2 regions of the Brevundimonas nasdae genome follow, and region 2 is predicted to be linked to the other one. Evidence: predicted binding sites of a transcription regulator. Region 2 holds the regulator's gene; the other holds the start of a gene.
What was found. Region 2 encodes LexA, which represses DNA repair genes until DNA is damaged. Its sites were predicted from a motif close to ATGTTCNCNANNTGTTCT; they were not measured.

Region 1 (4,629 bases), 180 kb from region 2:
CCGATGGTCTGGATTGATCGCAGGCGGCGCGACCGCCGCATAGGTTTCGGGCAGACCCTCGATCTGGTCGAGGTTGAACACCGTGTAGGCTTTCAGGAAGGGAATACGCTGTTCGTTCTCCTCGCCAGCCTCGTCGGTCTCCTGGCGAACGATCTGGTTGGCGTAGACGACTGTTGCGCCTCGCTCGCCCTTGCGGACATGACCGCCCAAGGCCAGAGCCTGGCGAAAGGTCATCCAGGTGGCTGCGCCATAGCCGCGTGCGGCGGCCTCGGCCCAGAGAAGCAGAATATTGACGCCGCTGTAGGGCGTGCCGTCGTGACGGAGAGGACGGCTGACGGAGGTCTGGCTCTTCCAAGGTTGGGTCCAGGGCCGCACGCCGGCCTCCAACTGGACGATGATCTGTTGAGTGATCCGGCTGTAGATGTCCGGACGAGCGGGATCGGCGGGGCGCGTCATGGCGGCCTCCTCGAAACGGATGGTGGAAAAAGGGAGCGGCGGCGCGTCGCCCGCGCCGCCGCGGCTTGCTGGTCTCAGCGGGACCAGATCAGGCTGTGTCCGCCCTCGACCTCGACCAGGGAGGCGTAGATCGGGGCCGGGAAGCTGGGGTCGTCGAGCTTGACCGAGAGGTATTCGCGGTTCTGCTGGCTCGTCTTCTTCCAGGCGGCGCCGAACTCGATCTGACCCGCGAAGATGCGGTAGTCCGGAGCCTTGTCGTCGCTCTTCTCATTGGGCCGCAGAACCGCCTGCCGAACGTTGAGGGTGAGGGTCTTGATCGAACCGGTGAAGCCGTCGCCTTGGGCGGTGAAGGTTCCGATGGCAGCCATGTCAGTCTCTCCTGTGCTTCGGGCCACGCCAGTCGCGGCCTCGATGGCGATCGGAGGACCGGGGCCCGGATCGGCGCGCAGGGAGAGCGCAGCGAGCCCCCGCAGCATGGCGAAGGACCGCTGGAGCGTCTTTCTTGTCGCGCGAGGAGGCCGCAAGGCCGGGGAAGAAAGTCGTGAAAGCGGTTGCGCAAGCCGGCCGGGCTTCGGTCAGATCCGCCCCTTCGAGCGGCCGCGCCGTTTGGCACGATAAAGGAAACGAAATACGCTGAGGCGCCGTCTCAACCGGTCTACCGCCTTGGCGGCCACAAGGGCGAACACCCTGCCCTCACCCTCGCTCCGGCGTCAGGACGTCAGCCCGGGAAGACCTTTTCGACATTGAGACTGCCGGCCGGCAGGGGCCGCAACAGATCGCGTTCGGAGCCCCGGAGATCGAGCCAGGCCGCGCCCTCTTCGGGTCGCAGCACGACGATCTGTCGGTCATGATAGGGAGCGATATCCGCACCCGGTTCGGTGGTCAGCATGGCGAAGGCGTCCTGTCGGACCAGGCCTGCGATCCAGAACAGCGGCGCGTCGGCGAGGCTGAAGCGCCACTTGGTCTTTCTTTTCTGCCCCGGTTCAGCGGCCGTAAACTCGAAAAACCCATCCGCCGGGATCAAGCACCGCTGCACGTCGGCAAAGGATCGATCGTCAGATCTGAAGTTGAACACCGGCCGCCCCTGCGGCGATCGCCAGGACCAGGGCAGAAGCCGCAACTCAGCGCCCGCCTCGCTCGTCCTGATCACGGGCGCCCGATCACCAATCCGGATGGACTCCTGAGGCTCGAGATTAGGCCGGCCCTCGGGGAAGGCCGCCGCTACGCCGTCCTCGACCAGGGTTGCGACAATGTCGGCGATCGGCAGCTTGAGCTGGTATTCGTTGCACACAGCCTGGCCTCTTACAGGTCGATGACGGATCGCGTGGAACCGGGCCCCGCATCTAACCCTAGGCGAAGGGCTCGCGCATCATCCACTCCCGAAAGGCGTCGGCGTCCGCCTGGGCGCCGAAGTGGAAATTGTCCGACATGGCGTAGAACCAGCCCGTTCCCGGCCGCGCCGTCAGCCACTCCACCATGCGCGCGCGGACGACTGGACCACGATCAATGAGGCTCAGGGTGGTGATCCGGTCGCGCATGCGCGCCCATTCGGCAGGGGTCAGTTGTCTCATGGGCGCGCCTAGGAGACCGCTTCGCCAGACTTGTCGATGCGCCTTCGACGATTATCGACAGTTCCCAGCGTTCGTCCACGATTGACGACTGGGTCCAGCATCTTCGTTGGAGGCGTGAAGCTCGATCAGTTCGTCGCCACCCACAGTTCGCCGCACGACGCTTCGGCGAAGCGGCTTGACTCCCGGACCGTTCGATAAGAACAAATGCGGAACATCAATCCCCCTTCGAAGTTCAGGAGATCATGACCGTCCCCCCGTCCGCCTTCCAAGCCTTGCGCACCGAGATCGCCCGGATCGAGGCTGGTCGGCGCGTGCCCAGCGGGGTTCTACCCTTCGGCCTGGAGCCTATGGACCGCAGACTGCCCTGCGGCGGACTGACCCTCGGCGCACTGCACGAGGTTGCGGGCGGCGGGGACGGCGCGGTGAACGGCGCGGCCGCCGCGCTGTTCGCGGCGGGGATCGCAGCGCGCACGCCGGGGCCCGTTCTATGGTGCGTCACCCGGCCGGACCTGTTCGCCCCGGCGCTCGAACAGGCGGGGCTCTCCTCCAACAGGGTCATCTATGCGGAAGCCGGCGACGAGGCCGGACTTCTGGCCGCCTTCGAAGACGGCCTACGCCACGGCGGTTTCGGCGCCGTCGTCGGCGAGGTGGCGCGGCTGTCGATGACGGCCTCGCGTCGCCTCCAACTCGTCGCCGAGGAATCCGGGTCCATGGGCCTGGCCGTCAGACGATGGCGACGCCAGGCGGAGGCGGCCGAGTTCGGCCAACCCACGGCGGCAGCGACGAGGTGGCGGGTCACCGCCCTGCCCTCCGCCCCTCTGCCGGTCGCCGGCGTCGGTCGCCCCCGCTGGTTCGTCGAACTGATCCGCTGCCGCGCCGGAGACTGCGCGGATTTCGAACTGGAAGCCTGCGATGAGACGGGTCGTCTCGCTCTACCTGCCCACCTGGTCGACCGACCGATTGAGACGCCGGCTTGGGCCGGACTCGCCGTCGCCTGAGACGCCACTCGTCCTGGTCGGCCGTCAGGGGCGAAAACGCCTCGTCCTGGCCGCCGACCCCGCCGCCCTAGCGCACCGTCTCCACCCCGGGATGGCGGCAACCCAGGCCCGCGCCCTTGTCGGCGACCTGGTCGTCCACGACTTCGATCCCGCCGGCGACGCCAGCGCCCTGGATCAGTTGGCGCTCTGGGCTCTGCGGCGCTACGCCCCGATCGTCGCCGCAGATCCTCCGGACGGCCTAGTGCTCGATGTCACGGGCGCGACCCACCGATACGGCGGCGACCAGGCCCTGCTCGACGACTTGATCGCCCAAACGACAAGCGTGGGCCTGAACGCCCGCGCCGCCTTGGCCGACACCTGGGCTAGCGCCCACGCCCTGGCCCGCCATCTTGCTCTACCGAGCCTTACGGTCGAACGCGGCGGCCCGGCCCTCTCCGACCTGCCGCCCCGCGCCCTTCGTCTCCCCCCCGACATGGTCGAGGGTCTGGGCCGTCTCGGCGTCGATACGATCGGCGAACTCGAGGCGCGGCCGCGCGCGCCTCTGGCGCTGCGCTTCGGCCCCGAACTGACCAGACGCCTTGACCAGGCCTATGGGCGCGCGGCCGAGCCGATCACGCCGATCGATACGCCCGATCTCGTCCAGGTTCGCCGTGTTTTCGCCGAACCGATCGGCGCGCCCGAGACCCTGGCCCGCTATACGCTCAAACTGGTTGAGGCCCTGTGCGTAGACCTCGAAGCCAAGGGGTTGGGCGCCACGCGCCTCGACCTACGCTTCGAACGCGTCGACAACCGGACCGAGGCGATCCGCGTCGGCACGGCCCGACCGGTCCGGGACGTCAAACGTCTCACCCGCCTGTTGTGCGACAAGATCGAGACCGTCGATCCCGGCCTGGGCGTCGAGGCGATGAGCCTGGCCGCGCCGATCGCCCTGCCCCTCGACTGGGCGCCGATCGCTGGTGATCTGACCGGCCCGGCGGCGCCCGAGATCGGCGACCTGGTCGATCTCCTCGCCAATCGCCTGGGGCCACAACGGCTTTATCGCCTGGCTCCGGCCCAGAGCGACGTGCCCGAGCGTTCGACCCGCAAACTTCCTCCCACCGCCCCGCCGGTGACCGAGACCTGGCCGAGACGTTGGCCGCGCCCCTCGCGGCTCCTGGACCGCCCGGAGGCGATCGAAGCGGTCGCCCTCCTCCCGGACCAGCCGCCTGTGGCCTTCACCTGGCGCCGGATCCGTCACCGGGTCCGCCGTGCGGACGGCCCCGAACGCATCTTCGGCGAATGGTGGCGGCGCGACGGCGAGCGCGACGCCGTGCGTGACTATTTCCAACTCGAGGACGAGGCGGGCGCCCGCTTCTGGGTCTATCGCCGCGGCGATGGCGAACAGGCCCACACCGGCGACCTCACCTGGTGGCTGCATGGTTTGTTCGGCTAGGCAGACAAAGCGCTCATTGCCGCGACTGACTGGCCGCAGCCTTACGTAGCGCTTGGTCCGACCGTTCGGCCAACACGCGATCTCCAACCTCAAGATCCGTGATCGCGCCAGGCCACACGTCGTTCACGCTATGACAATAGGCGCGAACATCATCGCTTAAGCCGGTCGCGGC
Region 2 (4,629 bases):
GCCTTTGGGTGCGGCAGCGGGATCTATTTTTCGCTCCGAACCGAACCGGCGCTTTGGATCTTGATCCTGTTCAGCGGGGCAGCGGTGGGGACCTGGTTTGCAGCCCGGCGACGCGGATGGTCGCGTCGGATCACCTGGCCCCTGATGATTCTGGCCTGCCTGTGCGGCGGCGTCACGGCGGCCAAGCTGCGCACGGACATGGTCACAGCGCCCATTGCGCCTGCCTTGAGCCGACCGACCTCCATCGAGGCCTGGGTGGTCGATGTCGACAGTCCGGGGCAGCGCGGCGCCCGAGTCGTGATCGCCCCCGTCTGGATACGCGGCGTGGCGCCGCAGGACACGCCTGTGCGTCTTCGCGCCACGGTGCGCGGCGAACCGCCACGGCCGGGAGAGGCGATCCGCCTGTTCGCCATCCTCAACCCGCCGCCGGCGCCCGCCAGTCCCGGCGCCTATGATTTTGGACGAAACGCCTTCTTTCAGGGCATGGGCGGGGTGGCGTTCGGCCTTGGCGAGACGCGACGCATCGACCTGGCGCCTCCGTCCTGGCGGCTGCGGCTGGAGATGGCGGTGAATGGCGCGCGCTATGGCCTGTCCGAAAGGATCGTCGCGCGTCTGGGGCAACGAACGGGCGGGATCGCCGCCGCCATGACCACCAGCCATGAAACCTGGATCAGCCAGGACGACATCAACATCATGCGGGATTCGGGGCTCGCGCACATCCTGTCGGTCTCCGGACTGCACATGGCCATTGTGGGCGGTTTCGTCTTCTTTGCGGTGCGGCTGCTGGTGGCGGCCGTACCCTGGCTGGCGCTGCGGACGCCGGGCAAGAAGATCGCCGCCGTCGCCGGTTTGATCGCGGTCGGCGCCTATCTGGTCGTGTCGGGCGCGCCGGCGCCGGCCGAGCGCGCCGCCGTCACCGCCTCTATCGCCTTTCTGGCCATCCTACTGAACCGACAGGCGGTGACGATGCATGGGTTGGCGGTCGCCGCCTTTATCGTGTTGCTGGTGCAGCCGGAAGCGGTCGTCACGCCCGGCTTTCAGATGTCGTTTGCGGCGACGGCGGCCCTGGTCGCTCTGGTCGAGGCCTGGCCCAAAAGGACGCGGGAGATATCCGTGCCTTGGCCCATCGCGGCGGTTCAGCGGTTCGGCGGTTGGCTGTTCGCGGCGGTCGCGGCCAGCCTGGTGGCGGGGATGGCGACGGGACCATTCGCCATGCAGCATTTCAACCGCACGGCTGTGTACGGGTTGCTGGCTAATCTGGGCACGTCGCCTGTCGCCGATTTCATCCTGATGCCTGCGCTTGCGCTGGGGGCAGCGCTGGAACCGCTCGGCCTGGGCGGTCCGTTTCTGGCGGTGGCCGGATGGGGCGTCGACATCATGCTGGCGATTGGAAGCTGGACGGCCGGACTGCCCGGCGCGGTGCAGACGATCCCCAGTGCGCCGGATTATGTCCTGCCCATCGCCTTTCTGGGCATTCTCTTCGTCTGCCTGTGGCGCGGGCGGGTCAGGTGGCTGGGACTGCCGCTCGCGGCGGCGGTGATGATCTGGCCGCGTGCGCCGGTCCCCGATCTGTGGATCGGGGATGGAGGAACCAATGCCGCCTTTCACCGCGGCGTTGAGGCTGTCGTCGTCAGACCTGGCGTGCGGGAATTCGCCGCCGACCTGTGGTCACGTCGGCGGGGGCTGGAGATGGTCGGGCGGGATATCGAGGGATGGTCCTGCGATCGTTTCTCCTGCCGCCCGCACACCCCGGATGCCGGACCCGTCGCCCTGTGGTGGGGCAAGCGCGCACCCAACGTCGAACAACTGGATGGTCTTTGTCAGTCAGCCGAGGTGATCAGCATCCGGGCTGCGGTGCCAGATCTGCCTTCGTCCTGTCAGGGAAGGTTGATCCTGGACGGTGTCGACTTTGCGCGCGGCGGCGCTGTTGAGCTGTGGCGTACGAAAAATGAAAACGGCCCGCGCTGGCGGGCCGTCTGGACGTCGGATGTGAGAGGTGAACGGCCTTGGTCGCGTCAACCTGATCCCGATGTCAGTGATAACGCCGCATGAGGCCGACCAGCTTGCCCTGAACCTCGACCTGATCCGGGCCGAAGATGCGGGTCTCATAGTTGCGGTTGGCCGGCTCCAGCGCGATGGAGGCGCCCTTGCGGCGCAGGCGTTTCAGCGTGGCTTCCTCGCCCTCGACCAGGGCCACGACGATCTCGCCGTTGTTGGCGGTGTCGCCGCGACGGATCACGACCAGATCGCCATTCAGGATGCCCGCTTCGATCATCGAATCGCCCTCGATCTCCAGCAGATAGTGATCACCTTTGCCCAGCATGGATTCCGGCACCGGCAGGCGTTCCTGTTCGTGCTGGATGGCCGCAATGGGCGTGCCGGCGGCGATCTTGCCCAGCAGCGGCAGTTCGCGGGTGTCGTTGGCGACGGCGGCAACGACGGGGCGAGGCGTATTGGCGCCGCCCTCGATGACGTCGGGCTTGAACCCCGCACGTCCACGCGGCGCGCCGGCGGTGGCCTGTTCAGGCAGTTTGGTCACCTCCAGCGCGCGGGCGCGGTGTGCCAGGCGGCGAATGAACCCACGTTCCTCCAGCGCCGTGATCAGTCGGTGAATGCCCGATTTGGACGCCAGATCCAGCGCCTCCTTCATCTCGTCGAACGAAGGAGAGACGCCCGTCTCCTGAATCCGTTCGTGGATGAACATCAGCAGTTCGTGCTGCTTACGCGTGAGCATCGCCAGGCCCTCATGCGCCCCTTCCTCGAATCGGAACGGGCCGTGAACATTGGCGATGTTCTGTAAGTGTTCCGTCCTAATGTCAACTTAACGGCGCCGTTAGCGCTGCGTGACAAACAGCGATCAGGCGGCCAGCAGTTGCCGTGTCGCCGTCTCGACATCCGCCTGCCGCATCAGGCTTTCCCCGACCAGGATGGCCTGGGCGTGGGCGGCGGAGACGCGGGCCACGTCGTCCGGCGTGAAAATGCCGCTCTCGGCGACCAGCAGGGCGCGGACGGGGCTGAGCATGGACAGGCGCTCCGTCGTCTCCAGATCGACCTCAAAGGTCCGCAGCGAGCGGTTGTTGACCCCGACCAGATCCCCGCCCAGCGCGCAGGCGCGGGCCATTTCGGCCTCATCGTGGGTCTCGATCAGGGCGTCCATGCCGAAACGCTCCGCCTCTGACAGCAACTCCGCCGCAAGGGTGTCGTCAATCATCGCTAGAATGATCAGAATACAGTCCGCGCCCAGCGCCCGGCTTTCCGCCACCTGCCATGGATCGACCAGGAAGTCCTTGCGCAGGCAGGGCAGGGACGTAGCGTCGCGCGCCAGCCCGAGATAGGCGTCGTCGCCCTGGAAACTGGGACCGTCGGTCAGCACTGACAGACAGGCGGCGCCGCCCGCTTCGTAGGCGCGGGCCAATACGGGCGGATCGAAGTCAGGGCGAATCAGGCCCTTGGACGGGCTGGCTTTTTTGATTTCAGCGATCAGGGCGGGACGTCCCGTCTCCTCACCCACACGCTCCAACGCCGCCCGAAAGCCGCGAGGCGCAGAAGCGGTCGCCGCCAGGGCCTCAATCGCGGTCTGCGATGTCGCAGTCTTACGCGCAGCGACATCCTCGCGCTTATAGGCGGCGATGCGGTCCAGAACGTCGGTCATGCGGCTTCTTCGGTGTCCAGCGGCGTGGAGGTGATCTGGGCCAGTCGCTGCAGAGCTTCGGCGGCGCGGCCTTCGTCAATGGAGGCCGCGGCTATGACGGCGCCCTCGGCCAGGGTTTCGGCGCGATCGGATACGACCAGGGCGGCGGCGGCGTTCAGCAGGACGATGTCGCGATAGGCGCCGGTTGCGCCCGCCAGCAGGGCGCGCAGAGCAGCGGCGTTTTCTTCGCTGTCCCCGCCACGGATGGCCTCAATCGAAACGCGGGGCAGGCCTGCGTCTTCGGGCGTGACCTGGAAGCGGCGGACGACGCCGTCCTTCCATTCCGCGACCTCGGTGGAGCCGGAAGTCGCCAGCTCGTCCAGACCTTGGCCATGAACGGTCCAGGCGCGCGTGGCGCCCAGTCGACCCAACACCTCGGCCAGCGGCTCCAGGAGGCGCGGGTCATAGACGCCCATGACCTGGCGCTTTGCAGACGCTGGGTTCGAAAGCGGGCCGAGCAGATTGAAAACGGTGCGAAAACCAATCTCGGCGCGCACAGGTCCGACATGGCGCGTCGCACCGTGGTAGGCGGGGGCGAACAGGAAGCAGATGCCTGCCTCATCCAGCGCCTTACGCTGGCGGGCCTGTGGCGCCATCAGGTTGACGCCCAGAACTGAAAGCACGTCCGATGAGCCGGACTTTGATGAAATCGCCCGGTTTCCGTGTTTGGCGACCTTCAAGCCCGCACCCGCCAGCACCAGGGCCGCTGCGGTCGAGATGTTGAAGGTGTGCTGGCCGTCGCCGCCTGTGCCGCAGGTGTCGATGACCTCATAGGGGTGATCGAGCGTCAGGGCCGCTTCACGCATCGCCAGGGCGAAGGCGGCGATTTCATCCACCGTCTCACCGCGCATCCGCAGGGCTGTGAGAGCGGCGGCGACCTGAGCGGGGGTCGGTTCGCCACGCAGACAGGCGGCGAAGAAGTCGTGCGCTTGTTCTGA

Region 1: a site for LexA is predicted at 2,225-2,242, ahead of KWG56_RS05740 (ImuA family protein). Genes of this name have one in related genera too.

What each region holds. Positions count from the first base shown of each region.
Region 1 is NZ_CP080034.1:1,166,326-1,170,954, forward strand. It holds gene KWG56_RS05720 (ArdC family protein) at 1-456, opposite strand, end outside; gene KWG56_RS05725 (DUF736 domain-containing protein) at 531-824, opposite strand; gene KWG56_RS05730 (SOS response-associated peptidase) at 1,175-1,747, opposite strand; gene KWG56_RS05735 (hypothetical protein) at 1,806-2,027, opposite strand; gene KWG56_RS05740 (ImuA family protein) at 2,270-3,025, shown strand; gene KWG56_RS05745 (Y-family DNA polymerase) at 2,940-4,457, shown strand; gene KWG56_RS05750 (hypothetical protein) at 4,471-4,629, opposite strand, start outside.
Region 2 is NZ_CP080034.1:988,455-993,083, forward strand. It holds gene KWG56_RS04825 (ComEC/Rec2 family competence protein) at 61-2,052, shown strand; gene lexA (transcriptional repressor LexA) at 2,033-2,734, opposite strand; gene trpC (indole-3-glycerol phosphate synthase TrpC) at 2,858-3,652, opposite strand; gene trpD (anthranilate phosphoribosyltransferase) at 3,649-4,629, opposite strand, start outside.